Regions from separate parts of the Massilia sp. BAP21 genome, predicted to be linked through region 1. Evidence: predicted binding sites of a transcription regulator. Region 1 holds the regulator's gene; each other region holds the start of a gene.

Region 1 (7,993 bases):
CCCGGCCCAGCGCCAGAAGATGATCGCGCTGGCCAGGCAGGGCATCGCGCGCCTGGACAAATGGATGGCCGGCCCGCTCGACGAGACCCAGCGTATCTCGGCCGCGGTGATGCGCTGGTCGCTGTCGAACACGGTCGCCAACGAGCCCTTCGAGGACCACGGCTTCGTGTTCCAGCAGTTCAGCGGCGCCCAGGTCAGCCTGGTCAACTTCATGACGCAAACCCACCCGATGCGCCGCGCGTCGGATGTCGACAGCTACCTGGCGCGCCTGGAACAGGTGGGCACGCGCATGAACGAAGCTTTGGCCCGCGCCAACAACGCCACGGCGAAGAAGATGATCCCGCCGCGCTTCATCCTGGAGCGCGCCCAGTACCAGGTCGACACCTTCCTGAAGCCGGCTGCCGCCCAGAACGTGCTGGTCACCTCGCTGGAACAACGCAGCGCGGCCCTGAAGGACCTGAGTCCGGAAGCACGTACAGCAGCGATCGCGCGTGCGACGAAGATCGTCGAAGACAAAATTCGCCCGGCCTACGCCCGCGTGCAGGCCTTCATGGCGGAGCTGCATCCGAAGACGAACGACACGGCCGGCATTTCGCGCCTGCCGAACGGCCTGGCCGCCTACAACCGCGCGATCGAGAACTACACCAGCACCAAGCTGACGGCAGAACAGATCCACGCCATCGGCCTGCGCGAAGTGGCGCGCATCGAAGCCGAGATGGACAAGCACCTGCGCGCGCTCGGCTTCAACGAGGGCAGCATCGAGGCGCGCATGAAGGCGCTCGACGCCACCTTCCAGCCGAAGGGCGAAGGCGACCCGCGCCCGGCCATCCTGGCCAGCTATGCCGAGATGGTGAAGGACGCCGAGCGCCGCAGCGAGTCGCTATTCAACCTGAAGCCGCGCGCACCGGTGGAAGTGCGCCGCGAACCGCCGCTGACCGAAGCCTCGGCCGCCGCCCACTACAGCCTGCCGGCGCCGGACGGCAGCCGTCCGGGCGTGTTCTGGGTGCCGCTGCGCGGCCCGACCTTCAACATGATCCGTATGCGCAGCCTGTCCTACCACGAGGCGGTGCCGGGCCACCACTTCCAGCTGGCGATCCAGCAGGAGCTGGAAGGCATCCCGAAATTCCGCAGCCAGCGCATCTTCAGCGGCGGCAGCGCGCACAGCGAGGGCTGGGCGCTGTACACCGAGCGGCTGGCGGTGGAGCAGGGCTGGTATGGAGACGAAAAGCGGGGCGACGTGCCGGGGCTGCTCGGCGCACTCGGTTCGGAGCTGTTCCGCGCACGGCGCCTCGTCGTGGATACCGGCCTGCACACCAAGGGTTGGACGCGCCAGCAGGCGGTCGACTACGGCATCAATGTCGAAGAGGTCGACCGTTATGTGGCGTGGCCGGGCCAGGCCACGGCCTACATGATCGGCATGCTGCGCATCGTCGAACTGCGCGACAAGGCGAAGTCGGAGCTGGGCGCGAAGTTCTCGCTGCCGGCCTTCCACGACATGGTGCTGAGCGCCGGATCGGTGCCGCTGGATGTGCTGGGGCAGCTGGTGGATGGGTGGATCGCCAAGGAGAAAGCCAAGGCGTAATCTTCAGGTCCGGTCGGGTGGGTTCGAGAACCACCCTACGTAGCTATCTGGTTTTTGTAGGGTGGACCGGGCCGCGCAAGGCACCTGTGTCCACGCTGTACGACGGCTGATCATCCGTGCCGTATAAAACAATGGCGCATGGTCGCACATGGTGACACCGCGTGGGCACGAGTGCCCACCCTACGAAACTGCGGCATAATTCCTGCACCACCGTTGTCAAGGAGACGCACCATGGAAACCCAGGAATTGCACCGCGGACGCCTGATCGACCACTTGCAACTGGTGGTGCGCGACCTGCCCGCGTCGAAACGCTTCTATACCGCCGTGTTCGAGGTGCTGGGCATCCCGCTGGGCGGCGAGGGCATTGATTACTTCTGGGCCGACGAGCTCTTCATCTCGACGAAAACCAGCGACGCCGCGCAGGGCGAGCTCACCGGCCGCCATCACCTGGCCTTCCAGGCCGCCGGCCGCGCCATGGTCGACGCCTTCCACCAGGCCGCGTTACAAGCCGGCGGCAAGGACAACGGCGCCCCCGGCGAACGCGCCATCTACCACCCCGGCTACTACGGCGCCTTCGTCCTCGACCCCGACGGCAACAACATCGAGGCCGTCTTCCACGGCGAAGCGAAACGCAGCGCGCCGTCGGTGAAGGTCACGTTCTAATCAAGTTCACGCCATCGGCGTGCACTGCTCGGTCCCGGCCGCGATTGCCCGCAAGCGCGCCGGTTCCAGCAGCGTCACCTCGCGCTTGTCGACCGCGATCCAGCCCTGCTTCTTGAAGCGCGACAGCAGCCGGCTCACGCTCTCGATGGTCAGCCCCAGGTAATTCCCGATGTCCTCGCGCGACATGCGCAGCGCAAAGCTGGTCGACGAATAGCCGCGCGCCGCATAGCGCGCCGACAGGTTCACCAGGAACACGGCAAAGCGCTGCTCGGCGCGCATGTTCCCCAGCAGGAGCATGACGTTCTGCTCGCGCGTGATTTCCTGGCTCATGATGCGGTGGAAGTGGCGCAGCAGGGCCGGCACTTCGCCGAACAGTTCTTCCAGGCGCGAGAACGGAATCTCGCATACCTCGCTGTCTTCCAGCGCCACCGCGTCGCAATGGTGACGGTCGCCGCTGATCGCATCCATGCCCAGCAGCTCGCCGGCCATCTGGAAGCCGGTGATCTGCTGTTCACCGGCCGCGTTGATCTGGTAGGTCTTGAAGTGCCCGAAGCGCACCGCGTACAGGCTGCGGAAAGGCTCGCCCATCGCATACAGGCGCTCGTCCTTTTCGAGCCTGCGGCGGCGCCCGATGATCTTGTCGAGGCGGTCGATGTCCGCGTTTTCCAGGCCCATCGGCAGGCAGAGCTGGTGCATGCTGCAGGCGCTGCAGCTGGCCTTCAGCGCACCGATGCTGATCGGGGCGGAGGTGGTGGAAGAGGTGTCCTGGGTCATCGGCTGGAAAATGGGATGGCAGTCAATACCGGGATTATAGTCCCGGTCGCTTTTGCAACCCAGCCTTTCGGTTCACGCTGCGTTGCGGAAAGGGTCGATGAACCGCTGCAAAAGCCTGCCGACACGGGGCTTGATGCAGCGGTCAACTTGCGCGTGAAGTGGCAAAAACGGCAATTGTGCGCGCCCGCTGCCATGCTAGATTCGGAACACCACAGCCCACAGGAGCGTTCATGTTCGGTTTTTCGGCCCTGGATCTGGCACGCATCCAGTTCGCTTTCACGATGTCCTTCCACATCCTGTTCCCGGCCGTGACCATCGGTCTCGCCAGCTACCTGGCCGTGCTGGAACTGTCGTGGCTGCGCACCAAACGCCAGGTGTATGTCGACCTGTACCACTTCTGGCTGAAGATTTTCGCCGTCATGTTCGGCATGGGCGTGGTGTCGGGCATCGTCATGGCCTACCAGATCGGTACCAACTGGAGCACCATGTCCGAGTTCGCCGGCAGCATCATGGGGCCGGTGCTGGCCTACGAGGTGCTGACCGCCTTTTTCCTGGAAGCCGGTTTCCTCGGCGTGATGCTGTTCGGCTGGAACCGCGTCGGCCCGCAGCTGCATTTCGTCGCCACCGCCATGGTCGCGGTCGGCACCCTGATCTCGGCCACCTGGATCCTGGCCGCCAACAGCTGGATGCAGACGCCGCAGGGCTATGCCATCGAGGGCAACCGCATGGTGCCCGTCGACTGGCTGGCGATCATCTTCAATCCCTCGTTCCCGTTTCGCCTGATGCACATGGTGGTCGCCGCCTACCTCACCACGGCGCTGATCGTCGGCGCGGTCGGCGCCTGGCAGCTCTTGCGGCGGCGCGACAATCCGGCGGTGCGCAAGATGCTGTCGATGGCGATGTGGATGCTGCTGATCGTGGCCCCGATCCAGGCCGTGATCGGCGATTTCCACGGCCTGAACACGGCTGAACACCAGCCGGCCAAGCTGGCGGCTATGGAGGGGCATTGGGAGAACACGCCGGGCGAAGCGGTCGGCCTGAAGCTGTTCGGCATACCCGACATGCAAGCCGAAACCACCCGTTACGCGGTCGAGGTGCCGCACCTGGGCAGCCTGATCCTCACCCACAGCTGGGAAGGCCAGTTCCCGGGCCTGAAGGATTTCCCGAAGGACGAGCGGCCGAACTCCCTGATCGTGTTCTGGAGCTTCCGCGTAATGGTGGGCCTGGGCCTCTTGATGATCGCGCTCGGCGCCTGGAGCCTGTGGCTGCGGCGGGAAGGGCAAATCTTCACGAAACGGCTGTTCCTGCGCGCCGCCTTGTGCATGGGGCCGGCGGGCCTGGTCGCCATCCTGGCCGGCTGGGTCACCACCGAGGTCGGACGCCAGCCCTGGGTGGTCTACGGCGTGCTGCGCACGGCCGACGCGGTGTCGCCGCACGGCGCGCCGGCGTTGGCGCTGACGCTGGGGATCTTCGTGGTGGCGTACTTCTTCGTGTTCGGCGCCGGCACCATCTACGTGCTGCGCATGATGCGCAAGGGACCGCAGCACTTCGAGCTGCAGCGCACGCCCGAGGGCGGGCCGGGCGAAGGCCGCACGCCGATGCGGCCGATGTCGGCGGCGGACGTCGGCAACGACGATGACGGCACCGGCGACGGCGACGGCGCCGGCCTGGACCTGGGCGGCGACGGAAAGAGGAGCTGAAGGATGGGTATCGATACCTCGGTCATCTGGGCCGTCATCATTTATTTCGCCGTCTTCATGTATGTGCTGCTCGACGGTTTCGATCTCGGCATCGGTATCCTGTTCCCGTTCGTGAAGGGAAAGCGCGAGCGCGACACCATGATGAATACCGTGGCCCCGGTCTGGGACGGCAACGAAACCTGGCTGGTGCTGGGCGGGGAGGGCTTGCTGGCGGCCTTCCCGGTGGCCTACTCGATCATCCTCTCGGGCCTTTACCTGCCCCTGATCTTCATGCTGGTCGGGCTGGTGTTCCGCGGCGTGGCCTTCGAGTTCCGCTTCAAGGCCAGGGACAATCGCCGCCACTTGTGGGACAAGGCCTTCATCGGCGGCTCGTTCACGGCCGCCTTCTTCCAGGGCGTGTCGCTCGGCGCCTTCCTCGACGGCATCGCCGTATCGGGCCGCAGCTATGCCGGCGGCGTGCTCGACTGGATCGCGCCTTTCCCCATCCTGGCCGGCTTCGGCGTCATCATCGCCTATACCCTGCTGGGCAGCACCTGGCTGATCATGAAGACCGAGGGCGAGCTGCATGCGCGCATGGTGCAGGTGGCCAGGCCCTTCGCCCTGATGCTGCTCGCGGCCATCGTGGTGGTCAGTATCTGGACCCCGCTGCGCGACCCGGCGGTGGCGGACCGCTGGTTCACCTTCCCGAACACCCTGTTCCTGGCGCCGGTGCCGATCCTGGTGCTGCTGTCGATCGCGCTGCTGCTCGGCTCGCTCAAGGGCAAGCCGCACCGCTGGCCTTTCGTCGCGGCGCTGGCCCTGGTCTTCCTCGGCTACACCGGCATGGCAATCAGCATCTGGCCGCATATCGTGCCGCCCACCATCACGATCTGGGAAGCCGCCTCGCCGCCGGCCAGCCAGGGCTTCGCGCTGGTCGGCACGCTGCTGATCCTGCCCATCATCCTGATGTACACGGTCTGGTCGTACTGGGTATTTCGCGGCAAGGTCAAGGCCGACGCGGGGTACCACTGATGCGCGGCCTGTCTTTCCTGCGATTCCTGCATGGTCGACCGGCGCCGCTCTGGCTGCGCCGCCTGGGCTGGATGCTGGCCCTGTGGGCGGGCGGGGTGGCGGCGCTGTTCCTGGTCGCTTCCCTGATCCGGGCCATCATGCATGCCGCCGGCATGCGCTGAACACGCATGTCCTGGCAGGTGGCGCGCGTCCAGACATATGCAAAGCATTTCCAAGCGTGCGCACCTTTGCGGGCTGAGGGAATACACTTTAGATGAACATTTAATAACGGAGACCATCAGCCCATGCAGCCAGCATTCTCTGAAAACCTATCCCATCAGGTAAATGACGCTGCCCGCGCCGCCTCCTCCGTTGGCGTGGCGCTTCCCCTGTCGAGCGAAGACCAGGCCCGGGCCGACCTGTATGCGCTGGCCGCGCGCCTGCTGCTGGCGCCTCCGGGCGCGGCATTGCTGGCCCAGCTGGGCGCGGCCGACCCGATCCTGGCCGAAGGCGGCGACCCGGCCCTGGAGCGGGCCTGGGAAAAGCTGGTCCAGGCGTCGAGCGTGATGGACGCCGATGCGGTGGCCGCCGAATTCGACGCCCTGTTCGTCAGCGACGGCACGCCCAAGCTCAATCCCTATGGCTCGCTGTACATCTCGGGCTTCATGAACGACAGCCCGCTGGCCGAGCTGCGCGGCGACCTGGCGCGCTTCGGCATCAAGCGCATGCGCGGCGTCGGCGAGTTCGAGGACCACCTGGGCGCGCTGTGCGAAACCATGCGCGTCCTGATCGCGGGCGGCGCCGCGGGTGGCCACATGATTGCGCGCCGTTCCCACGCCGAACAGCAGGCCTTCTTCGAAGCGCGCATCGCGCCCTGGTACGAACGCTGCCTGGACGATATCGCCGAAGCTGAAGACGCAAACTATTACTGCCTGGTGGCCGCTTTTGTCGGCGCGCTGCTGGAAATCGAAGCCGACGCCTTTGTGGTGGAAGAGGGCTTCGATGACTGATCGAAAGGATGTCACGATGGACCGCGAACCCGTATCCGCAGCGGCGGAAGGCGCCGCTACCCCCGATCCTGCACGCCGCAGCTTCCTGAAAGCCGCGCCGCTGGGCGCGCTGGCGGCCGTGGCCGGCGGCGCCGAAGCCAAGCCGGAGATCAAACCCGCCGAAGCAGCCAAGCCGGAAGTAAAACGCGGCTATCACGAAACCGAGCACATCCGCCGTTACTACCAGACCGCCGCCTACTGGTGAGCGGCCCCGGAGACCAGTCATGTCGTTAACAAAGAGTACCGCAGTCAAGGGCCTGAAGCGCCGCAAATTCCTGGTCGGCGCAGGCGTTGCGGCCGGCGCCGGCGCCCTGGCGCGCCAGTTGCCCCTGAACGTGATCGAGCCGGCCTCGGCCGCCGATCCGGTGGCCGACGCCCCGGTCAAGACCGAAATCAAGCACACCGTGTGCAGCCACTGCTCGGTGGGCTGCTCGGTCGACGCCGTGGTGGCCAACGGCGTCTGGGTGCGCCAGGAAGCCGCCTTCGATTCGCCGATCAACATGGGCGCCCACTGCGCCAAGGGCGCCTCGGTGCGCGAGCACGGCTTCGGCGAACACCGCCTGCGCTACCCCATGAAGCTGGTGAACGGCAAGTACACCCGCATCTCCTGGGACCAGGCGATCAACGAAATCGGCGACAAGATGCTCGAACTGCGGCAAAAGGCCGGCCCCGACGCCCTGATGCTGATCGGCAGCTCGAAGCACAACAACGAGCAGGCCTATTTGCTGCGCAAGTTCATGTCCTTCTGGGGCTCGAACAACTGCGACCACCAGGCCCGCATCTGCCACTCGACCACGGTCGCCGGCGTGGCCCAGACCTTCGGCTACGGGGCGATGACGAATTCGTTCAACGACCTACACTATAGTAAAGCGGTGCTGTTCATCGGCTCGAACCCGGCCGAGGCCCACCCGATCTCGATGCTGCACTTCCTGCACGCCAAGGAACTGGGCGCGAAGATGATCGTCATCGACCCGCGCTTCACCCGCACCGCGCGCTTCGCCCACCACTACGTGCGCGTGCGTCCGGGCACCGACATTCCGCTGGTCTGGGGCATCCTCTGGCACATCTTCAACAACGGCTGGGAAGACAAGGAATTCATCGCCGCCCGCACCTACGGCATGGACGACGTGCGCAAGGAAGTGGCGAAATGGACGCCGGACAAGGTCTCGGACATCACCGGCGTGCCCGAAGCCTCGGTGCGCATGGCGGCCGAGATGCTGGCCAAGAACCGGCCC
Region 2 (7,993 bases), 1.0 Mb from region 1:
ACCGGCCTGCCGTCCACGGGGTAGCGCGCGTTGGCCAGGTCGTTGTTCAGGAACAGGCGCCGCAGGTATTCGGAATGCATGCGGTAGGGCATGCGGGTGGCGTCGGCGTTCCAGGACATCAGGTCGGTCGCGCGCTCGGGCAGGTCGAGCAGGTAGTGGCGCAGGCGCCGCGACCAGACCAGGTCGTTGGTGCGCAGCAGCTGGAAGGCCCCGGCCATCTGGCGCGTATCGAGGTAGCCCTGGCTCCACATCGCTGCTTCCAGGAAAGCGACTTCGCTGTCGTCGATGAACAGCGACAGTTCGCCCGGTTCGGTGAAATCGACCTGGGCCGCGAGCAGGGTCAGGCTGGCCAGGCGCGCATCGTGGTCGCGCGCCATGGCCGCCGCCGCGATCGCCAGCAGGGTGCCGCCGAGGCAGTAGCCGCAGGCATTCACGCGCGCGCTGCCGGTGTCCTGGACGATGGCGTCGAGGGCGGCCATGATGCCCAGGCGCCGGTAGTCGTCGAGGCCGAGGTCGCGGTCGGCGGCGTCCGGGTTCTTCCAGGAGATGACATACACGGTATGCCCGTGTTCGACCAGGTAGCGCACCAGCGAGTTCTGGGGCGACAGGTCGAGGATGTAGTACTTCATGATCCAGGCCGGGACGATCAGGATGGGCAGCGCATGCACCCGCGGCGTTTGCGGGTCGTAGCGCAGCAGCTCGGCCAGGCGGTTGCGCAGCACCACCCGGCCCGGCGTGCATGCCACCTCGCGCCCCGGCAGCAGCGCCGGCGGCGCGGCGCCGGCCGCCGCGCGCCAGACGTCGACGGCCGCACGCATGGCGCCGCGCGCCAGGTTCATGCCGCCGCGCTCCCAGGTCGCCTGCAGCACGACCGGGTTGGTGGCGACGAAATTCGATGGCGCCACGCAGTCGAGCAGCTGGCGCGCGACGAAGGTGGCGACGTCGGCGTGGTGGCGCGACACGCCGCGCACGCCGTTGGTGGCCCGGTGCCACCATTGCTGCTGCAGCAGGAAGCCCTGGCTCAGCGCATTCCACGGCCAGCGCGCCCAGGCCGGGTCGGCGAAGCGCTTGTCCTGGGCCAGCGGCCGCACCGGGCCGGCGGGCCGTGCCGCACCGGCTGCATCGGCGGAATGCGAAACGCCCCGACTGGCTGGACCGGCCGCAGCGGCCGCCGTCGGCGGAGCTGGTTGACCGGCGGGCCCCGCGACATTGGCGATGGCCGCGCCGGCGCTGTAGCGCAGCCAGTCGCCGAACGCCGCGGCGCCGTGCACGGCCAGCTCGGCCGCCTTGTCGGGCGAGAGCAGCAGGTGGCCCGCCCAGTCCAGCCAGGCCAGCGCCAGCGCGGCCGGCGAGACGTAGCCGGTAAAGCGCCCGAGCCAGGCGTTCAGCGCGAGGTCGGCGGCCGCGTGCTCGACCCCGGCCTCGGGGTAGCGGTGGTGCGTGCCCTGCCAGGCGCTGGCGTCGCGCTCGCGCACGCCGGCAGGGGGGAAGGCGGGCTGGTTCATGCTCCGCTTCAGTGCGCGAACAGCACCGGCAGTGCGGCGCGCTCGAGCAGGACGCGGGTGGCGCCGCCGAGCACGATCTCGCGGTAGCGGCTGTGGCCGTAGGCGCCGGACACCAGCAGCCCGGCGTTCGCGGCCGCGGCGATGCCGAGCAGGGCGTCGCCGGGCGCGGCGCCGCTGCGTTCGACCACCACCTCGACCGGCACCCCGTGGCGCGCCAGGTAGAGCGCCATGTCGGCGCCCGGCTCGTCGCCGTGCAGGCCGCCTTCGCGCTCGGGATTGACCAGCGCCAGCCGCACCGTGCGCGCACGCGCCAGCAGCGGCAGCGCCGCGCAGATGGCGCGCAGGGCCGGCACGCTGCCGTCCCAGCCGGCCACGATGCTGTCGGCGATCGGCGCGCCGCCGTACACCGGCGGCACCACCAGCACCGGACGCGGGCCGTGCAGCGCCAGCCACTGGGGCAAGCCGCGCACGGTGACGCCGTCGGCGCGGTCCTGGCCCAGCACCACCAGGTCGGCGTAGCGCGACTGCAGCAGCAGGGCATCGCGGTTCTGGTCCTCGACCAGGCGCTCTTCGACCGATTCCACGCCGAGCTGGCGCGCGCGGCCGGCGAAGCGCTGGAGGCTCTCGCGCCCGAGCGTGCGCAAGGTGTCGAACTCGTCGATGGGGGTCACCGCCATCGAGCCGGCCAGCATGGCGTAGGCCGGCCACGACATGCCGGTGGCGGCGGCGCCGACCAGGTGCGCGCCGTGCGCGTTGGCGAGCCAGGCCGCGGCCTGCAGGCGGGCGTCGAGCAGCGGACTTTCGTCCACATGGACGAGGATGGTTTTGTACATGGCAACTCCTTTCAATGGGGCGAGCCGGTGACCGGCGAGGTTCAGGGCAGGATTCAGGGCACGATCGCCACTTTCAGCACGCCGTCGCGGCCATTGGCGAACAGCTCGTAGGCGTCTTCGATCTGCTCGAGGCGGAAACGGTGCGTGACCAGGGGCTGCAGGTCGAGGCGGCCGGAGGCGACGATGTTCATCAGGCGCCGCATGCGTTCCTTGCCGCCCGGGCAGAGCGTGGTGACGATGCGGTGATCGCCGAGCCCGGCGGCAAGGGCGTCGGCCGGCATGGTCAGCTTGCCGGAGTAGACGCCCAGGCTCGACAGGGTGCCGCCCGGGCGCAGGCTGCGCAGGCAGCTCTCGAAGGTCTGCTGGGTGCCGAGCGCCTCGATGGCGACATCGGCCCCCTGGCCGCCGGTCAGGCGCATGATTTCTTCGACCGGGTCGCTGGCGCTGTAGTCGACCACGTGGTCGGCGCCGAGGCGGCGCGCCATCGCCAGCCGCTCCGGGACGCGGTCGACGGCGATGATGCGCGCCGCCCCGCGCAAACGCGCGCCGGCGGTGGCGCACAGGCCGATCGGTCCCTGGGCGAACACGGCGACGGTGTCGCCGATGCGGATGCCGCCGTTCTCGGCGCCGCCGAAACCGGTGCTCAGGATGTCCGGGCACATCAGCACCTGCTCGTCGCTCAGTGCGTCGGGGATCGGCGCCAGGTTGGCCATGGCGAACGGCACCCGCACGTACTCGGCCTGGCAGCCGTCGATGGTGTTGCCGAAGCGCCAGCCGCCGATGGCGTGCCCGCCGCACTGGGACTGGTGCCCGTCGAGGCAGGACCAGCACTGGCCGCAGGGACTGATGGCGCCGGCGACGACGCGCTGGCCGATCGTGTAGCCGGTGACGCCGGGTCCGAGTTCGGCGATCGTGCCGACGGGCTCGTGTCCGACCGTCAGGCCGTCGGCGACCGGGTACTCGCCCTTCAGGATGTGGACGTCGGTGCCGCAGATGGTGGTCATGGTGATCTTCACGATGGCCTCGCCGGGACCGGCGCGCGGGATGTCCTTGCGCGCCAGGACGATGCGTCCGGGGCCGGTGAAGACGGCTGCGTTCATCTTGCTCATGTGGTCCTCCCTCGCTCTTGTGCAGTGGTTGTGTCGGTGCCGGCCGGCCCGGCTAGCGCGCCAGCAGCACCGGCAACGCCGCGTCCTGCAGCACGGTCCGGCTGGCCCCGCCGAGCAGCAGTTCCTGGAAACGCGAATGGCCGTAGCAGCCCATCACCACCAGGTCGCAGCCGAGCTCGGCCGCCAGCGCCAGGATGGCGTGGCCGGTATCGTGCTGCGGATCGCGCAGCGTCACGTCGGCGCGCACCGCATGACGGCGCAGGAAGGCCGTCGCATCGGCGAGTTCCTGCGCGCCGGCAAAGGCGGCGGGAAAGACCGGCGCGAACACGGCCAGGGTGGTATGCGGCGCGCGCTGCATCAGCGGCACCGCGGCCGCCATCGCGACCGAGGCTTCGCGGCTGCCGTTCCAGCACAGCAGGACGCGGCGCGGCCAGCCAGGCGCGGCGGACGCGGTGCGCGGCAGCACCAGCACGGGGCGCCCGGCCTGCGCGATCACGTAGTCGGGCATGCGTTCGGCAGGGGGCAGGTAGCCCAGGCTTTCGTCGGGATCGTCCTGGCTGACCACGACCAGGTCGGCAAAGCGGGCCAGCAGCGCCAGCGCGTCCGGCACGGCGTCGCAGACCAGGCGCGCCTCGTGCGACACGCCGTGGCGGCGGGCGATTGCCTCGAACCGGCGCAGCGCTTCATTGGCATTGCGCGCGACGGGGTCGAGGTAGCTGGCGAGCAGGGTGCCCAGCTGGACGTCGTACCCGTCGGGAAACACTGCGCGCGGAATGCCGGTCATGGCGGCGCCGACCAGGTGCGCTGCCTGCCCGGCGCAGATGGCGGCTGCGGCCTCGATGCGCTGCGGCGCGTGGCGCGACAGGTCGGCGTGGACGAGGACGGTCTTGTAGCGCATGGAAGGCTCAGCCGGAGAAAGTGTCGGGCCGTGGGATGACCAGCACGGGAATCACGCTGTGTGCCAGCACTCGCTGGGTCTGGCTGCCAAGCAATACGGACTGGACCGGGCCGCGACCGTGGGAAGCCATGACGATCAGGTCGCATCCCAGGTCGCGCGCCGCCGTGACGATGGCTTCGTGCGGCGCATCGGCGCGGCGGGTGTCGGTGCTCGCGGCAACCCGCGCCTGCCTGGCGCGGCGCTCCACGTAGCCGAGGAATTCGCGCGAGCGCTCGGCGTTGTCGGGCGCCATCAGCACGCCAAGGACTTCGCTGAACAGCGGGCGCACGGGGATGACGTGCAGCCCGAACAGCTGGGCGCCGGTATGGTGGGCCAGGCCGACTGCGGCGTCGACAGCCGCCATCGAGGCGGCGCTGCCGTCGGTCGGAACGAGTATCCTCCTGAACATGCACGTCTCCCGTCGCTGTTGGTAAGGCAGGTTGGCTTGCGGCCGATGCAGGTGCTTGCAGTCTCGCGTTCGAGCGCCTCGATCGCCATGATGCACATCAAATTTTTTGGATTGTTCCGGGGAAGCTTGTGCAGCGACATAGACTGAAGTAAATTCCCTGTGCTAATGCGCCATCAACACCGGCACCGTCATCGACTGGAACATGGTGCGCGTCGCGCCGCCGAGCAGCAGTTCGCTTAACCGGGCGCGGCCGTATCCGCCCATCACGAGCAGGTCCGATCCGTGGTCGGCAAGTAGCGACAGCAGGCGCTCGCCGATATCCTGGTGGGCGGACTCGGCGATGGCGGCGATATCGACGCCATGGCGCGCCAGGTAAGGGGCGAGCGCCGGATCGCAGCCCGGCGCGCCCGGCGGGACGAAGCAGGCGACCGTCACGCTGGCGGCCCTGCGCAGTATCGGCAGCGCGGCATCCAGGGCGCGCACCGCTTCGGGGCTGCCGTTCCAGGCCAGCAGCACTCGCCTTCCCGTCGCGGCTTCGTGCTGGATATACGGGACGACCAGCAGCGGCCGCGGGCAGGCAAGCAGCACGTGCGGCGCCGGATCGCCGCCGGGCGGCTGGGGCAGGGCGGGGTCGGCCTGGCCCACCACCAGCAGGTCGGCATAGCGTCCGGACAGCGCGATACCCGCACTCGTCTCGTCGTCGACCAGGCGCGTCTCGTGCGAGGGCACGCCGGCCCGGGCGGCCTGGCGGGCGAAGCGGGCCAGTTCGCGTTCGGCCCTGCGGACCAGTTCGTTCATCTGCGGCGCCAGCACCGTGCGCAGCAGGTCGGCACTTGCTTCCTGGTAAAACAGGCGCGAAACGCCGGTGACGGCGACGCCGACCAGGTGCGCGCCGTGTTCGCATGCCAGCTGCGCCGCCAGCGCGATACGCGCATGGGCGCCCGGCGAAGCGTCGATGTGGACCAGGATGGTGCGATAGGACATGGGAGTCTCCGGAAGATGGGTCAACGCCGGGCCGTGCCTGCGCCGCCGGGCGGCGCCCGGCCCGCGGCGCCGCGGCCCGGGCGCCGTCCCGCAAGCTTGACCAGGTCAAACGGGAGCATCGCCGCCAGTCCCAGGCCGACGGCCGCGGCAGCCGGCAGCGGGGCGAGCGGCGCGAACCCGAACAGCGCGGCGGGCGGCGCGGCGAACAGCACGAGCGCCAAAGCGCACAGGGCGGCGGCCGCCACCAGCCAGGCAACCCGGTTGGGCTGGCGCAGGCTCTCGGGCAGCGTCAGGGTCAGCGAGCGGTTGGTGAAGATCAGGCCGACGTTTGCCGCCACCAGCACGGCGAAAGCGAAGGCGCGTGCCTGCGGAGGCGGCAGGGCCGACAGCGCCCAGGCGTACGCGCCGGCGACCACCGCCAGCACGAGCAGGCCCTGTGCCAGGGCCAGCAAGAGCGCGCGCCGGTCGACCAGGGGCGCGTCGCGCGGGCGGGGCGCGCGGCGCATCAGGTCGGGCTCCTCCGCTTCGTTCTCGAAAGCCAGGGCGCAGGTGGGGTCGATCACCAGTTCCAGGAACACGATGTGCATCGGATGCAGCAGGATCGGCCAGCCCAGCAACAGCGGCAACAGGGCCATGCCGGCCGTCGGCACGTGTACGGCCACGATGTAGACCATGGCCTTGCGCATGTTCGCGTAGATATGGCGGCCGAGCCGGACAGCCCTCACGATCGATGCGAAATGGTCGTCGGTGAGCACCAGGTCGGCCGCCTCGCGCGCCACATCGGTGCCGCGCATGCCCATCGCGATGCCGACATGCGCCGCCTGCAGCGCGGGGGCGTCGTTGACGCCGTCGCCGGTCATGCTGACGATTTCCCCGGCCTCCTGCAGGGCGCGCACGATACGCAGTTTCTGCTCGGGTGCGACGCGCGCGCAGATGTCGGCGTGCGCCAGCGCCCGCGCCAGGGCCGCGTCCGGCATGGCGGCGATCTGCGCACCGGTCACGGCCGCATGCGCGCCGAGGCCGGCCTGGCGCCCGATCTGCAGCGCGGTCGCCGGAAAATCGCCGGTGATCATCATGACGCGAATGCCGGCCGCACGGCATTCGGCGACCGCCTGCGCGACCCCGGCGCGCAGCGGGTCGGCGAACCCGACCAGGCCCAGCGGCGCGAACGCGAATGCGCGAACGGTGTCCGGCCAGGCCGGCGCGTCGTGCACCGCCTGCGCCACCGCCAGCACGCGCAGGCCGCGCCCCGCCATTGCCTCGGCCGCCGCGAGCAACGGCGCCGCCGCCGCGGGCGCAAGGCGGCACAGGTCGGCAATGGCTTCGGGCGCGCCCTTGGCGGCGACCAGGGCGGGCGCGCCGCCGCCCCGATGCCAGCCGTGCACGACGGCGCGCATCCCCGCCTGCATCCCGTATTCGCGTGCGAGGGTCCAGCCGCCGCCCCGCGAGGCATCCGGGAATTCGGCGCCGAGCCGGTGCAGGGCCTGGTCCATCGGCTCGAAGCCGTCGATGCGGCTGGCCAGCATGCCTACCGCGAGCACGTCGGCGGGCGCGCCGGAAAGCGGCTGGCCGGCGCCGGGCCGCCAGTCGCAGCCGTCCGCATACAGGGCGGCGACACGCATCCGGTTCTCGGTCAGGGTGCCGGTCTTGTCGACGCACAGCACGGTGCTCGCACCCAGGGTCTCGATGGCGGAAAGCTGGCGCGTCAAGACCCGGGCGCGCGCCAGCCGCCAGGCGCCGAGCGCCGGAAACACCGCCAGCACCACGGCGAATTCCTCCGGCAGCATGGCTAGGGCCAGGGCCAGGCCGGCGAGCAGGGCCTGCAACAGCTCGCCGCCGCGCGCCAGGTGATACAGCACGAGCAGCAGGCTGAGGGCCGCGCCGCCCACGCCGAACAGGGCGATCACCCTCGCCATTTGCCGCTGCAGCGGCGAGCGTCCGGCCTCGAGACCGGCAAGAGAGCGGCCGATGGCGCCGATCGCGCTGGCCGCGCCGGTGGCGCCGACGAGCAGGACGCCATGCCCGCGCACCACGAGCGTCCCGCCGAACAGGGCCGCCGGGCTGCGGTCGGGTTCCCCGGCGCGGGCCGCCGGCGCCGGCCGGGTGGACCCGGCATCGCCCTCGTGCAGCGGGCGCTTCGCCACCGGTTCGGATTCGCCGGTCAGCAGCGACTCGTCGGCCTGCAGATCCTGCGCTTGCACGAGTTCGCCGTCGGC
Region 3 (7,993 bases), 2.1 Mb from region 1:
CACAGGCGTACCAGGCTGGGTTAGAGTTTCCGCACTCTCACTCTTCCTGAAAGGTGTCCGTCATGCCGAAGCTGTCCGCTGTTTGCGTTGCCGTGTTCGCCTTGCTGGGCGCTCCCGCCGTTCATGCGCAGGAGGCCCCAGGCGCCGCCCAGGCCGCGCAATCGTCGCAAGCCGTGGAAGCGCGCCTCGACGCCCTGGTCTCCGCCAGCTACAAGCCCACCGAGCCTGGCGCCACGGTCATCGTGGTCAAGGACGGCAAGACGCTGCTGCGCAAGGGCTACGGCCTCGCCGATACCAGCGGCATGCAGCCGATGGACCCCGCCATGGTCCTGCGCCTCGGCTCGATCACCAAGCAGTTCACGGCGGTGGCGATCCTGATGCTGGCGGAAGAAGGCAAGCTGTCACTCACCGACGACCTCACGCGCTTCTTCCCCGACTATCCGACGCGCGGCAAGAAGATCACGGTCGAGCACCTGCTGACCCATACCTCAGGCATCGCCAGCTACACGGGCCGGCCGGACTACCCGCTGACCATGGGCAGCGACGTGACCGTGGCGCAGATGATCGACTCCTTCAAGAACGATCCGCTCGATTTCGAGCCCGGCAGCGCCTACCGCTACAACAACTCCGGTTATTTCCTGCTTGGCGCCATCATCGAGAAGGTGTCGGGCATGCCGTATGCGAAGTTCCTCGAACAGCGCATCTTCGTGCCTCTTGGGATGAAGGACACGGCGTACGAAGGTTTCGAGCGCGGCAGCACGGCGCACGCGGCAGGGCATACCCCGGGACCGAAAGGCTTTGAGCGCGCCGCGCCCTTGAGCATGACCCAGCCTTACGCGGCCGGTTCGCTGGTGTCCACGGTTGACGACCTGGCGCGCTGGGACGCTGCCATCACGCAGGGCCGGCTGTTGAAACCGGCCAGCTGGCAGCGCGCCTTCACGTCCTACACGCTGGCCGACGGCAAGCCGACCGGCTATGGCTACGGCTGGCAAATCGGGCAGTTGCAGGGCGCGCCGACCGTGGCGCACGGCGGCGGCATCAATGGCTTCAGTACCTATGCGCTGCGCCTGCCCGAGCAGAAGGTGTTCGTCGCGGTATTGAGCAATGCCGACGGCGGCCTGGCCAACCCCGGCGTGGTGGCCAGCAAGGCGGCTGCCCTCGCCATCGGCAAGCCCTTCCGCGAATTCAAGGAAATCGCGCTGGATGCGGCCACGCTCGACCGCTATGTCGGCGTCTACGAAGTCGAGAAGGGCGTCACGCGCACCTTCAAGCGCGAGGGCGGGGTGCTGGTCATGCAGCGAAGCGGGCGGCCGCCGATGCGCCTGAAAGCCTTTTCGCAGAATGGCTTCTACCTGCCGGACGGCTTCGACTGGTTCGAGTTTGCCCTCGACGGCAAGGGCAAGGCCGGCAGCGTGACCCAGTACGCCGACAGCAGGGAAATGAAGCAGCCGCGCATCGGCGACGCGCCGGCTGAACGCAGTGCCGTGAAGATCGCCAATGCCGTCTACGACAAGCGCGTCGGCCGCTACCAGCTGGCGCCGGGTTTTATTTTGGAGCTGACGCGCGACGGCGACCGTTACTACGCCCAGGCCACCGGCCAGGGCAAGCTCGAGATCTTTGCCCAGGACGAGAACGTGTTCTTCACGCGCGCCATCGAGGCCGAGGTGCGCTTCGACGGCGGCGATAGCAGCTACCTGGTGCTGCACCAGAACGGCCAGCAGATCAGGGCGCCGCGTCTGTAATCACTTAGAACCTATCCCAGCAGGGATGAGTCGCTTTCGGCGCGCCTGACAAGCGGGGGCGGCGTTGCTCGTCGTTGCATGGCTAGCCATGCGGCCTCCTCGCGCCTTGCCCGCGCTTGCCATGCATCGCCGCCAGCTTCCTCCTCCCTACTGGGATAGGTTCTTAGCGCCCAGCTTCGCCGCCACCTGTTCGCGGAAGTAGCCGCTCTGGACGAAGCGGTACAAATTGGCGCCGGGGCAGACGGTTTTATCGGAGTGGTCGCGGTGGCTGGCGATGTTCTCGACCGGTACACCGTACTGCACGGCCAGGCTCGCCATCAGCGCCACCACGGCGTCGAGCTGTTGCTGGTTCGGCTCGACCTCTTCAAAATTGCCGACCACTTCGATCAGGGCATGGCCCTTGGGGTCGTATTCGGTGTTGGTGTCGCCGGCATAAGCGATGTCGCGCGCGGCGTAGGTATGGCCTTCTAGGTCGATCACGTAGTGGTAGGGGATGTCGAGCCAGCCCTTGGTGTTGCGCGACCAGGCCTGCAGGTTGCGCAGGTACTTGTGCACGTCGGTGCCGGGCTTGAAGGTCTCGCCCTGGTGGTGCAGGGTGATGTGGGTGATGGTGTGCCGGCGCGCGCGGCTGGCGTCGGCCGGCGTGCCGCCCCATTGCGCCACCGGGACGATCTGGGGCGCGGCAGGGGCCGGCGGTTTCACGGCGCAGCTGGCGCAGGCCAGGGCGATGGCGAGCAGGGCGAGGGAACGTTTGGCGTGCAGGCGGAAGGTCATGGATGGGCTCGCTGTGGAAAACACGCCATCTTTCCACAGGCTGCCTGCCTTGTGCAATGGCCGTGCAAGCGTGCTCGCAAGGGGTGATGCTTTCCTGTTAAGCTAGGCGTGACATCCATACCGATCCCACTCATGAGAACCATTGCCCAGATCCTCAAGGACAGCAAGACGATCGCCATCGTCGGCCTGTCGAACAAGCCCGAGCGCGCCAGTTTCGGCGTTGCCGAGTACCTGCAGCAGCAGGGCTACCGCATCATTCCCGTGAACCCGGCCTACGAGGGCCAGGACATCCTCGGCGAGCGCGTGTATGCCGATTTGCAGGCCGCGGCCGACGCGCTGGCGCCGAGCGGCACCCGCATCGACATCGTCGACTGCTTCCGCAAGTCCGAAGACATTCCGCCGCTGGCGCGCGATGCGATTGCGATCCGTGCCGGCTGCCTGTGGATGCAGCTCGAGATCGAGAACCAGGCCGCCGCCGACCTCGCGCGCGCCGCCGGCCTCGACGTGGTGATGAACCACTGCCTGAAAATCGAACACCGCGCACTCAACGCCTGAACCTCATCTCATCCCACGCCATGCTGAAATCCTCCCTCATGCTCCTCGGCCTCGCCGCCGCCTCCCTGTCTGCCCTGGCGCAAACCCCGGCGGCCCCGGCCCGCGCCGGCGCACCGGCCGCACCCGCTGCCGCCGCGCCGGCATCCTGCCCGGCCCTGCTGCACCAGAACTTCAAGCGCCTGCAGGACGAAGCGCCGCAGGACCTGTGCCAGTACGCCGGCAAGGTGGTGCTGGTGGTGAACACCGCCAGCTACTGCGGCTACACCAAGCAGTACGAAGGGCTGGAAAAGCTGAATGCGAAATACGGCCCGCGCGGGCTGGTGGTGCTGGGCTTCCCGTCGAACGACTTCAAGCAGGAATCCGCGAACGCCAAGGAAATCGCCGACCTCTGCTACAACACCTATGGCGTCAAGTTCCCGATGTTCTCGACGACCGTGGTGTCGGGTCCGAACGCCAATCCCCTGCACGCCAGCCTGGCCAGGCAGACCGGCAAGGAACCGAAGTGGAACTTCACCAAGTACCTGATCGGGCGCGACGGCAAGGTGATCGAGCACTTCCCGAGCAAGGTGGCGCCGGAAGATCCTGCGCTGGTGAGCAAGATCGAAGCGGCGCTTTGATGATCGCATCGTCGCGCAGGTCATCGGCGCCGGCTGTTCGTAGGGTGGGCCGGGCCGCGCCAGGCACTCCGTGCCCACGCGGTACGCACGGTTCCGCCAGTCCGCTGCCGCAAGGTGTCGCTCGAAACGCATGCGGCGGACAAGGCCGTGTCCGGGTTTGACCTTCGCGAGCGAGTCCCCACGGCCAGCGGTGCAATCACGAGCACGTAACCGCGTGGGCACGGAGTGCCCACCGTACGGTCGAGGCCGCAGGCCATCAGCCACCAGCCATCAGCCGCAGGCCACCAGCTGCAGGCCAACAATATCGGTTTTGATCTGCATCAACGATTTTGTTGCGACGCATCAATAGACTTACCTCATCGCACAACGACACACGATGAGGTAAGAAAAATGAAGAAGTTGAGTATCAAACTGCTGGCAGTTGTCCTGGGCCTGGCAAGCGGCGCCGTCATGGCGCAGGAATCTCCCTGGCTGGTGCGCGCACGTGCGGTGCACATCGATACCGCCAACAAATCCGACCCGGTAGGCGGTGCCGGCGCCGCGAACCTGATTCGCGTCGAGAGCAAGACCATTCCCGAACTCGACGTCAGCTACTTCCTGACCCCGAACATCGCGGCCGAACTCATCCTCACCTATCCGCAGAAGCACGACGTCACCCTGGACGGCGCGAAGATCGGCAGCTTCAAGCACCTGCCGCCAACGCTGACGCTGCAATACCACTTCGCGCCGGCGCAGACTTTCAGCCCCTACGTGGGCGCGGGCTTGAACTACACGCGCATCTCGAAGGTGCGCCTGCTGGACGGCGCCGGCGACCTGGAAAACGATAGCTGGGGCGGCGCGCTGCAGGCCGGCTTCGACGTCAAGCTCGACCGCAACTGGTCGCTGAACGTCGACGTGAAAAAGGTGCAGATCCGCAGCGACGTGTATGTCGGCGGCGCGCACGCCAGCAAGGTCAAGGTCGACCCGGTGCTGTTCGGTATTGGCGTCGGCTACCGCTTCTAGGCTTCAGGCGTCGCTGCGCGGTGCATCCAGCACCGCCAGCATCGGGCCGCGCAGGGCATTGCAGACCATGATGCCCTCGGCCTCTTCCAGCATCGCGCGCGTGACGATGCCCTCGACGGCCTGCCAGGCCGGCGCCTGCAGGATCACGGCGCGCGTCACTCCCGGCAGCAAACCGCACGACAGCGGCGGCGTGATCCACTGCCCGCCAACCCGCACGAACACATTGCTGCGTCCTCCTTCCGTCAATTCCCCGCGCTCGTTGAAGAACAGGGCGTCGAAGGCGCCCTGCGCTTCGGCTGCGCGCCAGGCTGCGTCGTAGCGCGCGCGTACCGAGGTCTTGTGGCGCAGGAAGATGTCGCCTGACTCCACCGGCGTATCGGCCAGGACCACGCGCACCGGCTCGTGCAGCGGCGCCAGCGGCGCGGAAGTGAGGGCGAGCTTGCCGTCGGCGCTGCTGGCCAGGCGCAGGCGGAACATGCCTTCGCGTGGCAGGGCCAGGCAGGCATCAACCACCATCGCCCGTGCGGTGTCGCGGTCGAAGGCGCGGCCGAAATACGCGCAGGAGCCGGCGATGCGCGCCAGGTGTTCGCCCAGGTGGCGCGGACCGTCTTCCCACGAGGCCTTGATGGTCTCGAAGATCTCGACGTCGTTCGTCAAGCCGGTCAGGAAGCGCGCCTTCAGCTGGCATTCGGCGAATTCGGCTTGCGGGTCGCTGTCGTGCACGATGCCGGCACCCACGCCCAGTTCGCCGCGCCGTACGCCTTCGCCGGGGCCGAGGGCCAGGGTGCGGATCGGCACTGACAGGCAGAAGTCGCCGAAGGCCTTGCCTTGTGCGGAAGGATCGAACCAGCCGATGGCGCCGGTGTAGACGCCGCGCGGGTCCGGTTCCAGCTCGTCGATGATTTCCATGGTGCGGCGCTTCGGCGCGCCGGTGATCGAGCCGCACGGGTAGAGCGCGGCGAACACCTCGGCCAGCGTCGCATCCTGGCGCAGCCGGGCCTGCACCGTGGACGTCATCTGCAGCACGGCGCCGAAGCGCGTGACCTCGAACAGCTTCGGCACGGCCACGGTCCCCGTTTGCGCCACGCGCCCGAGATCGTTGCGCAGCAGATCGACGATCATCAGGTTCTCGGCGCGGTTCTTGGTGTCGAGCGCCAGGCCGGCGGCGCGCCGCGTATCGGTGTCGGAGTCGCCGCTGGCCGGCGCCGTGCCCTTCATCGGCCGCGCCAGCAAGGTGCCGGCCTGGTGGCGCACGAAGAGTTCGGGCGAGAAGGAAAGCAGGGCGCCGCCGTCGGGCAAGCCAACCAGGGCGCCATACGGCACCGGCTGGCGCGCGCGCAGGCGCTGGTAGAGCGCGAAGACCGAGCCGAAGGCATCGAAGCGCAAGCGGTAGGTGTAGTTCACCTGGTAGGTGTCGCCGGCGGCGATGTAGGCGCGGATGCGCCGGATGGCGTCGACGAACTGCGCCTCGCCGACGTTCGCTTCGATGGCGGCGATGCCGGCCGGGGCGGTGTCCAGTGCGCGCGTGGCGACCCAGCTGGCCGCCTGCTGCGCCGTCATGCGTTCGCAGCGCTCGAACAGCAGCACCTGGGCCAGCGGCGTTTCCAGGGGCTTGGCGGGGATGCCGAGCAGGTGGGCGCCGAGTTCGTAGCTGAGCACCGGCACCGCATGCAGGCCGCGCGCCAGCGCCGCTTCCAGCTGTGCCAGCAGCGCGCCGAAGCCGGCGGCATCATGGCAGGCGAGGGTGCCCATGTGACCCGTGTACAGGCGCGACAGGGCATGCGCGTGCCCGTCCGGGCTCGCATCGTCGAGCAGGGCAAAGACTGCGGAGGAATGCATGGGGAAGTGGATGAATGCGTCAGGCTGCCAGCAGGAGCGACAATTGTACGCCGCTGCCGTCCGACGGGTGCTGGCGGAAGCCGCTCTTGGCATAGCGGTGCCAACGCCCGGTGACGTAGCTCACCAGCAGGCTGGCGCGCGCGGCCACTTCAGGCTCGCTGCCATGGCCCTGCGTCACCGCGAGGCGCAGCGCGCCCTTGCAGGCCAGTTCGACGCGGTCGTAGAAGGCGTTCATGCGCAGCTGCAGGCGCTCGTCCTCGTTCACCAGGGCGTCGCCGATCAGCACGCGCGTCATGCCGGGATTGTTCGCGGCGAACGACAGCAGCATCTGCAGGATCGCATGGGCCTGGTCGACGCCGCGCTCTTCGTTCTCGACGATCTGGTTGATGACGCCGAACACGCTGGTCTCGATGAAGTCGATCAGCCCCTCGAACATCTGGGCCTTGCTGGCGAAGTGCCGGTACAGCGCCGCTTCCGATACGGACAGGCGCGCCGCCAGTGCGGCGGTGGTGATCTTCTCGCCCTTGGGATGCTCGAGCATCGCGGCCAGGGCCTGGAGGATTTGCAGCTTGCGCTGGCCCGGCTTGGTACTTGCCATTGGTTCCCAGGGTAGAGGTGGATGAATCAGCGCGGCCGGCGTGGCTGGCGCAGTTGGTCCAGGCGCTTCGGCAGCTGGCGCACGGATTTTACTTTGACATCGACGTACGTGGGGCGAATCAGCCGCCGCGGCCTGGCATTGGCCAGCGTGCTGCGTTCGATGCGGCGCAGGTAGCCGGTGACCCATACCGTGCGCAGGCCGAGCTGCCTGGCGCTTTTCAGGTTGGCCAGCGTGTCCTCGACCAGCACGCAGTCGCGCGCGGCCACGCCGTGGCGCCGCAAGACCCGCTGCAGCATCAGCTTCGAGGGCTTGGGGCGCAGCTGGCGGTGCACGTGCATCTGTTCGATGGCGATGTGGCGGGCGAAGTGGCGGCCCAGGTTCAGGTGGCGCATCACCTGGGTCGAATAGTCGAGCGGCGCATTCGTGAGCAGGATCTTGCGGCCCGGCAGGCGCTGCAGCAGGCGCCCGAGGCCGGTCTCGGCGCGCATCATCGCGCGCAGGTCGCCGATGTCGTGGGTCTCGCGCAGGAAGTCGGCGGCGCGCACGTCGTGGTGGCGCATCATGCCGAGCAGGGTGGCGCCGTAGCGCTTCCAGTAGCCGAGTCGGGCGGCATCGACCTGGGCCTGCGTGACCTCGTTCACGCCGCCGTTGCTCAGCACGCGCGCGATGTACAGGTTCATGTTGGCGCTGATCGCCGGGAAGATGGCATGCGAAGCGTCATGCAGGGTGTTGTCAAGATCAAACAGCCAGACGAGCGAAGAAGGCTTAATATTTGGCAAGATTTTTAACAAGGAGATAAAGAATGCAAGGTCCGATTATAGTGGTGTTCCGCAGCCTGTTCCTGGGCCTGTTTTTGCTGGCGTTCC

The links. Region 1 encodes FNR, which switches genes on or off when oxygen is low (the NO sensors DNR and NnrR bind a similar motif). Its sites were predicted from a motif close to TTGATNNNNATCAA; they were not measured.
Region 2: the regulator FNR is predicted to act here: its motif matches at 4,881-4,894, upstream of ACWYRN_RS20765 (universal stress protein).
Region 3: the regulator FNR is predicted to act here: its motif matches at 3,999-4,012, upstream of ACWYRN_RS08895 (OmpW/AlkL family protein).

What each region holds. Positions count from the first base shown of each region.
Region 1 covers NZ_CM173596.1:5,730,734-5,738,726, reverse strand. The annotation lists gene ACWYRN_RS25000 (DUF885 domain-containing protein) at 1-1,582, shown strand, start outside; gene ACWYRN_RS24995 (VOC family protein) at 1,814-2,245, shown strand; gene fnr (fumarate/nitrate reduction transcriptional regulator Fnr) at 2,252-3,019, opposite strand; gene ACWYRN_RS24985 (cytochrome ubiquinol oxidase subunit I) at 3,250-4,719, shown strand; gene cydB (cytochrome d ubiquinol oxidase subunit II) at 4,723-5,730, shown strand; gene ACWYRN_RS24975 (DUF2474 domain-containing protein) at 5,730-5,891, shown strand; gene ACWYRN_RS24970 (TorD/DmsD family molecular chaperone) at 6,015-6,719, shown strand; gene ACWYRN_RS24965 (twin-arginine translocation signal domain-containing protein) at 6,712-6,963, shown strand; gene ACWYRN_RS24960 (formate dehydrogenase subunit alpha) at 6,983-7,993, shown strand, end outside.
Region 2 covers NZ_CM173596.1:4,688,335-4,696,327, forward strand. The annotation lists gene ACWYRN_RS20745 (PHA/PHB synthase family protein) at 1-1,505, opposite strand, end outside; gene ACWYRN_RS20750 (universal stress protein) at 1,514-2,338, opposite strand; gene ACWYRN_RS20755 (NAD(P)-dependent alcohol dehydrogenase) at 2,392-3,447, opposite strand; gene ACWYRN_RS20760 (universal stress protein) at 3,500-4,345, opposite strand; gene ACWYRN_RS20765 (universal stress protein) at 4,353-4,793, opposite strand; gene ACWYRN_RS20770 (universal stress protein) at 4,956-5,777, opposite strand; gene ACWYRN_RS20775 (cation-translocating P-type ATPase) at 5,798-7,993, opposite strand, start outside.
Region 3 covers NZ_CM173596.1:2,020,055-2,028,047, forward strand. The annotation lists gene ACWYRN_RS08875 (serine hydrolase) at 63-1,742, shown strand; gene ACWYRN_RS08880 (peptidoglycan recognition protein family protein) at 1,890-2,516, opposite strand; gene ACWYRN_RS08885 (CoA-binding protein) at 2,649-3,071, shown strand; gene ACWYRN_RS08890 (glutathione peroxidase) at 3,092-3,688, shown strand; gene ACWYRN_RS08895 (OmpW/AlkL family protein) at 4,079-4,690, shown strand; gene pabB (aminodeoxychorismate synthase component I) at 4,694-6,529, opposite strand; gene slmA (nucleoid occlusion factor SlmA) at 6,549-7,127, opposite strand; gene ACWYRN_RS08910 (pyrimidine 5'-nucleotidase) at 7,154-7,906, opposite strand; gene ACWYRN_RS08915 (TraB/GumN family protein) at 7,930-7,993, shown strand, end outside.